Regions from separate parts of the Paenibacillus sp. MDV22-iso6 genome, predicted to be linked through region 1. Evidence: predicted binding sites of a transcription regulator. Region 1 holds the regulator's gene; each other region holds the start of a gene.

Evidence for each region. Region 1 encodes NrdR, which represses ribonucleotide reductase genes. Its sites were predicted from a motif close to AACACNATATATNGTGTT; they were not measured.
Region 2: AC4PM4_RS10915 (anaerobic ribonucleoside triphosphate reductase) is a predicted target of NrdR. The motif match lies at 1,030-1,047, and genes of this name have one in related genera.
Region 3: nrdI (class Ib ribonucleoside-diphosphate reductase assembly flavoprotein NrdI) is a predicted target of NrdR. The motif match lies at 872-889, and genes of this name have one in related genera.

The regions. Positions count from the first base shown of each region.
Region 1 is NZ_JBZVDZ010000006.1:442,875-445,147, forward strand. Features, by position in the region: gene coaE (dephospho-CoA kinase) at 1-266, shown strand, start outside; gene AC4PM4_RS19385 (lytic transglycosylase domain-containing protein) at 263-826, shown strand; gene AC4PM4_RS19390 (alpha/beta-type small acid-soluble spore protein) at 934-1,155, opposite strand; gene nrdR (transcriptional regulator NrdR) at 1,271-1,738, shown strand; tRNA gene AC4PM4_RS19400 (tRNA-Ala) at 1,924-1,999, shown strand.
Region 2 is NZ_JBZVDZ010000003.1:371,013-373,285, reverse strand. Features, by position in the region: gene AC4PM4_RS10920 (hybrid sensor histidine kinase/response regulator) at 1-730, opposite strand, end outside; gene AC4PM4_RS10915 (anaerobic ribonucleoside triphosphate reductase) at 1,105-2,273, shown strand, end outside.
Region 3 is NZ_JBZVDZ010000009.1:87,111-89,383, forward strand. Features, by position in the region: partial or broken gene AC4PM4_RS24080 (helix-turn-helix domain-containing protein) at 1-648, opposite strand, end outside; gene nrdI (class Ib ribonucleoside-diphosphate reductase assembly flavoprotein NrdI) at 930-1,289, shown strand; gene nrdE (class 1b ribonucleoside-diphosphate reductase subunit alpha) at 1,276-2,273, shown strand, end outside.

The sequences.
Region 1 (2,273 bases):
TATCGGATATTCCGTTATTGTACGAGTCAGGGCTGGAGGATGGCTTCGAAGAGGTGATGGTTGTTTACGTTCCGAGGTCAGTGCAGCTAGAACGACTGATGAGCCGGGATGGAATGACGGCAGAACAGGCAGATGCCCGTATAGACGTGCAGATGGATATTGAAGATAAGAAGCAGCGTGCTGACGTGGTTATCGATAACAGCGGCTTGTGGTCAGAGACGGAGCAGCAACTCATTTCATTTTTGCATCGTAAGGGCCTAATATGAGATTGCTGCGTAAGAAACGGGTACTGTTGTTGATGTTTGTGTCTTTTGTATTGGTGCTGTTCCTGAATACCAATTGGATGTCATGGTTCTATCCGATTCATTATAAGGAAGAGATTCGGGCCCAGTCTCAGAGTTATGAGGTTGATCCGTTTCTCATCGCTTCCATCATCAAGGTGGAGACCAATTTTAAGACAAGCAAGGAATCCAAGAGAGGTGCCATCGGATTAATGCAGCTGATGCCTGACACCGCGAACTGGATTATGGAGCAAGCCAAAATTCCGGGAACCTCATTGGAAGAATTGAAGCACGAGCCTGAAAGGAATATCCAGCTGGGCACCTGGTATCTACGTAATCTGTCAGATCAATTTGACGGGAATGAAGCGGCTATGATTGCTGCTTACAATGCAGGTCCAGGTAAAGTGAACTCATGGTTAAGGGATGGCGTATGGGACGGTTCATTCGAGACGGTCAAAGATATTCCGTTTGGTGAAACCCGGCACTATGTACAACGCGTCATTTATTATTATAATCAATATGTAAAGATCTATAATACGTTCTAAGTTAAGACACTTTGGATTCATGCTCTAAAATAAGTAGAAGCACCGAGCAGGCCGGTTGTTCACCGGCCGCTCCATGCTCCTCTGTGTACCGTATTACGATGCAGATATTATTGGTATTGACCTGCCAATTGCTGTTCTGCAATTGTTACCAGACGCTTCGTGATGTATCCACCGATCGAACCGTTCTCGTAAGAAGTCATGTTACCTTGGTATCCGTCTTGTGGGATGCTGATTCCGAGTTCTTGAGCAACTTCATATTTCAGTTGTTCGAGAGCTGCGGAAGCTTTAGTTACCACCAGGTTGTTGGAGTTACCATTGCTTTGTGCCATTGCTGTTCACCTCCTCGCGGTTGGTAAAAGTATTATGTGTCGGCAATACGATTTTCATAACTAAATGCATGCAGGCAATTTCTGGTAAAAAGTAAAACGTGGGAAGTGATCTGATTTGAAATGTCCTTATTGCGCCTACCTGGGCACAAAGGTGCTTGATTCAAGGCCGGCCAATGAATCGAAATCGATTCGTCGTCGTCGTGAGTGTGAGCAATGTAGCCGTCGATTTACAACTTTTGAAATGGTGGAAGAAACACCGCTGATCGTCATCAAGAAAGATGGCAGTCGTGAGGAATTTAGCCGGGACAAGATTCTCCGTGGCCTGATTCGGGCTTGTGAGAAACGTCCGGTCTCTGTGGAGACACTGGAAATGATGGTATCTGAGGCAGAGAAGTCTCTGCGAAATACAGCCGATGCAGAAGTAGAGAGCCGTCAGATTGGCGAACTGCTGATGGAACAGCTGTTTCCAGTGGATGAAGTAGCCTATGTGCGCTTTGCTTCGGTGTACCGTCAATTCAAAGACATCAATATGTTCATGAAAGAACTGAAATCTTTATTGTCCAAAGACAACAACGAGGATTAGTGAAACGGGTAAAAGGGGAAGAGCATTCTGGGGTTACCATCTGTGTGTTCCAGTAAAAAGGTTGTTCTTCTCCAATCACTTTAGCTTCAAGAAAAAGTTGTTGACAGCAAAAGCTGTATTTTATATGATATAGGAGTCGCCTGCGGAGCATTGCAGTGTTGGACAACTTGTTACATTCATAATTTGGGGCCTTAGCTCAGCTGGGAGAGCGCATCGCTGGCAGCGATGAGGTCAGGGGTTCGATCCCCCTAGGCTCCACCAAAATAGTAAATGCACGCAGTCCTTGGGAACTGCGTTTTTTTGTTTTTTATGGACATATTCTGATAGAACGAAGAAAGTGCGTTTCGCAAGAACATTCGATAATTTACTGAACGAAAAAACTCATAATGTTATATAATAGCAAATAACTGGACGGGCATTTTTTTACTACATAATTTGAATTCATAGTTTCTAAAAAGGGCTGTATCTCCCCAATTCGAAAAAAAGTAACCGAAGGTCGGTATAGACAATGACAAAACAAAATTCAAAAACTAAC
Region 2 (2,273 bases), on a different contig from region 1:
TCATATTATTCAGCAGGGAGAGCAGTATGTTACCGCTGGTTTCAATCATATTCACATATTCTGCCTGCTCGTCCGACATATCTGGTGTACGCATCAGATCCGTTAATCCCAGAATGCCGTTCAGCGGATTACGTATTTCGTGGCTCATCAGCGACAGCATCTGCGTCTTGGTCATTGCCTCAGACTCCGCACGTTCCTTCTCTGCCTGCAACTGCTCTTGTAGTTGCTCCGAATCACTCAGCTTCTGTTCCTGAACTTGCAGCGTATCTTCCAGATCCACAACATATCCGAGAAAAACGGCCATGGCTTGCAGTGTTTTCATATCCGTTTCACTGATCACATAATCAGGGTCATCCATCAGACAGATCGTGCCGAACGTTTCCCCGGATCTCCGCATAATGGGAATCCCCACAAAGAAACGATTGCCCAGTCCGCTTGTTACGTCCATTGATTTCGTAAGGGGATGTTCACATGTATCCGTGATGATCAGACTGCTGCCCTTATCTCTTAAGACCAAGCTGCAATATGACGCTTCAAATGGAAGTTCACTACCTTTGGCGATCAACTCTTCCTCGCGGTTAAAAGCTTCCATAATAACATTCGTCACGCCATCATTCGTGGCAACGAAAATGGTGTTCACCTTTAATATACCGCTTAATACATCTACAATATGGGATGCGGCTTCCTGTATATTTTCATAGAAGCCCCTTGTAATGCCTAACGTTCCCATGATTCACCCCTCTTGTTTTAGCTGCACTTCAAATCCGTATCCCACAGTATGATTCAATCGATTAACGAGGGATCAAATGTTCCAAAACAGCTGTCACAAACTATTCATATATGAAGTTTTCTATCCTTTTTTCAAGCATCGTCAACTGAACTTGCACGGTAAATAGAAATTATACGCTTACCCTCCAGCTTTGAAAACATTTATCATTCAGGGCTATAAATCATGACAGTCGATCAGCCTCTCCCATGTGATCATTATCACACCTAAATAACAATATATAGTTTATAAATGGATAAAGAAACTCTACATGTAGTGTTCAATGAATGGACATTATCCCTATACAATTTCAATTTCATTATTTAGGAGGAACTGATATGAACATGCTTGAGTATGCCTCTCCACCGGCATCTGATCTTCTATCTGACCTGGGAAGACGAATTATTGGTGCTGAAGATGCCGATACGCTGAGGGAGAATGCCAATCTGAACGGAGACTCGTTCAGCGGCAAGATGAGCAGGCTCGGTTCGGAGACCGCCAAGTGGCATGCTCTGCGTCATGTGTTGCCTAAGGAGCTCGCTCTAGCTGTGGAGAACGGCGATCTGTATGTACACGATCTGGATCAGTATGCCCTTGGGACGACCAACTGTATCTTTATTCCGTTTGACCGACTGCTGGCCTCCGGATTCAATACCGGCAACGGTTCGGTTCGTACACCACAGACAATCATGTCTGCCATGGCACTGGTGGCCATTATTTTTCAATCCCAGCAAAACAGCCAGTACGGCGGTGTATCCGCCAATAAAATCGACTGGGATCTCGCACCTTATGTGAAGCGTTCGTTCCGTAAGCATTATCGGAAGGGGCAACGGCTGTTTGGGGAGATTTCCCCAATTGAGGATGAGCAACTGCATCTGGATAGCGATGAAGCAAAGGAGAAGTGTCCTCGAGCCTTCGCCTTTGCCTGTGAAGAAACGGAACTGGAGACCGAACAGGCTGCCGAATCTCTGATCCATAATCTGAACACCATGAGCAGTCGTGCTGGGGGACAGATTCCGTTCACTTCGCTGAACTACGGGCTGTGCACTTCAGCCGAAGGTCGGCTCGTGTCCCGGTCGTTGCTGGAAGCAACCATTCGGGGACTGGGTAACGGAGAAACGCCCGTGTTCCCACAACATATTTTCCAGTGCAAGCAAGGAATTAATCAATCTGAGGGAGATCCGAATTACGACTTGTTCCGGCTTGCTGTGACCTGCTCCTCACGGCGCATGTATCCGAATTTTGTCAATGTGGATGCTTCCTTCAACCTTCCCTATTATCAACCGGAAGATCCCGATACGATCATTGCGACGATGGGATGCCGGACACGCACACTGGCTGATCGCTTCGGACGCAATCGTCAGAGCGGCAAAGGCAATCTGTCCTTTAACACCATCAATCTGGTCAAGCTCGGCATTCGATATGGGATCTGCCAGGGAGCAAGAGCCATCGCTGACCGGGCTGGCTTCTATACGGCGCTGGAATCCGTCATGCACAATGCTACGGA
Region 3 (2,273 bases), on a different contig from region 1:
CGAACTCTGACCGAACTTCTCTTTGAATGATCTCATGAAATAATAGCGGCTCATGCCCGCTTCATCGGCCAGGTTCTCGACTGTGATTGTATCCTGATAGTGATGCAGCATGTATTTCCGTGCTCTCTCGAGTGCGTTCTCGTGTTGGTTCTGCTTCTTGAACAGAAGATGCAGCAGGTCCTGGAAACCTGCTTGGCTTGCGAAACGATCTGTTGAATCACCGGTATGCCAGTAACAGACGATTTTTTCGCAAAGTTGCTGCACCTGTGCATCTGGAAACGTGATTGACCTACCAAGCTCCGTCAACAAATGCTCAGAGGACACCTTCTGTCCTTCATATGGAATGATGCCGATATGAATCCGGTATATGATCTGCTCTCCATCCGTTAAATAAACGGTCTCGACCCGTTGGCCTGGTAATACTAAATGGGCACTATTTGGAACGAACGGATGCGGTATGCCATCAATGACGATTTTGCCGTGACGATTTGCAGCAACAAGAATGACATGATCTGGTGTTTCTTCGTATACCAAACGATAGGCCTTGTCGACCGAATCCTTGAATACGTTCTTTAATCCATACCATGCGAGATCTGCTGCTGTCTGTCCTTCACCCTCTGGGTGATTTTGTTGTAAATGTGTCATCATAGCGCATCCCTCTTTTCGAATCTTCTTCAAAATTCTAAATGATAACAATTCTCAATGTCAATCATAATTCTCTCATGCACCAAATATCGTGTCTTCGAATATGGATATCTACTAAGCCACAAATTTTTTAAACCTAGTAATAGAGCCCATTCATCCGGTTTTTCACAAAATTGATACCGATAAGCATTTGACAAAGCTATATATTGATATAAAATTAAGAAATAGATCTATATATAGTGTTTGTTTTTGATCACCTTTCATTTGTCAAGGAGGATATGATAGTGCTAATTGTGTATGATTCTATAACCGGGAATGTTAAGAGGTTTATTTCCAAGCTTCAACTGCCGGCTGTTCAGATTCAGAATCAAATGACGATTGATGAACCGTACGTACTTGTGACATATACAACAGGTTTTGGACAGATACCTGATAAGGTGTCTTCTTTTTTGCAAAAAAACTCTGCATACCTGATTGGCGTGGCCGCCAGCGGTAACCGTAACTGGGGTGAGCGTTTTGCCAAAAGTGCAGATTTAATATCTGCATCTTATAACGTCCCGGTTATTAGTAAATTTGAATTATCGGGCTCCAAGAGAGATGTGGAGTATTTTGAACAGGAGGTGAGCCGCATTGCGTCATATTGAATTAAATAACATGCTGCTAAAGCGCGACTCTGATGGCTTCTTCCAGTTACATAAGGATAAAGAGGCTGTAGAGGAGTTTATGAAAGAAATCAAAGATAGAAGTATGGCGTTTGCCAACATTGATGATCAAGTCAAATTCATGATTGAACATGATTATTACGAGGATTTCTATGCTTCCTATACAGCTGACCAAGTTAGAACCGTATTTGAAATTACGCGTGGCTATCAATATACCTTTCCTTCCTATATGGCAGCTTCTAAATTCTATACTGATTATGCATTGAGAACGTATGACCGCAAAACATACCTTGAGCAATATGCGGATCGAGTAGCAGCCGTAGCACTTCATCTGGGTCAAGGACACTTTGATACGGCTTGTTTGCTGTCTCGTTCTATGATGGAACAGCGTCTTCAACCGGCAACCCCTACTTTTCTAAATGCGGGAAAAAGTCGGCGCGGTGAACTGGTTTCTTGCTTCCTGCTTGAAATGGATGATTCACTGAACTCCATAAACTATGTACTAAACACTTGTATGCAGTTATCCAAAATCGGTGGTGGAGTGGCTGTCAACCTGTCGAAGTTGCGTGCTCGTGGTGAAGTCATTAAAGGGGTTGAAGGTGCTGCTAAAGGCATCACGCCTGTTCTCAAGCTGATGGAAGACGGCTTCTCCTACGCTGATCAGATGGGTCAACGTAAGGGGTCTGGTGCAGCATACTATAATATTTTCGGTTGGGACGTTATGGAACTGCTGGATAGCAAAAAGATTAATGCGGATGAGAAAATCCGGCTGAAAACTCTCTCTATCGGACTTATTGTCCCTAATCGTTTCTATAAGCTGGCTCAAGATAATGAGCCCCTGTACCTCTTCGCACCTTATAGTGTCTACAAGGCGTATGGAACACATTTGGATGATATGGATCTGGACGTGATGTATGATACCTTGCTGGCTGACGACCGCGTGAAGAAGAAAAAATCGCTCAGCGC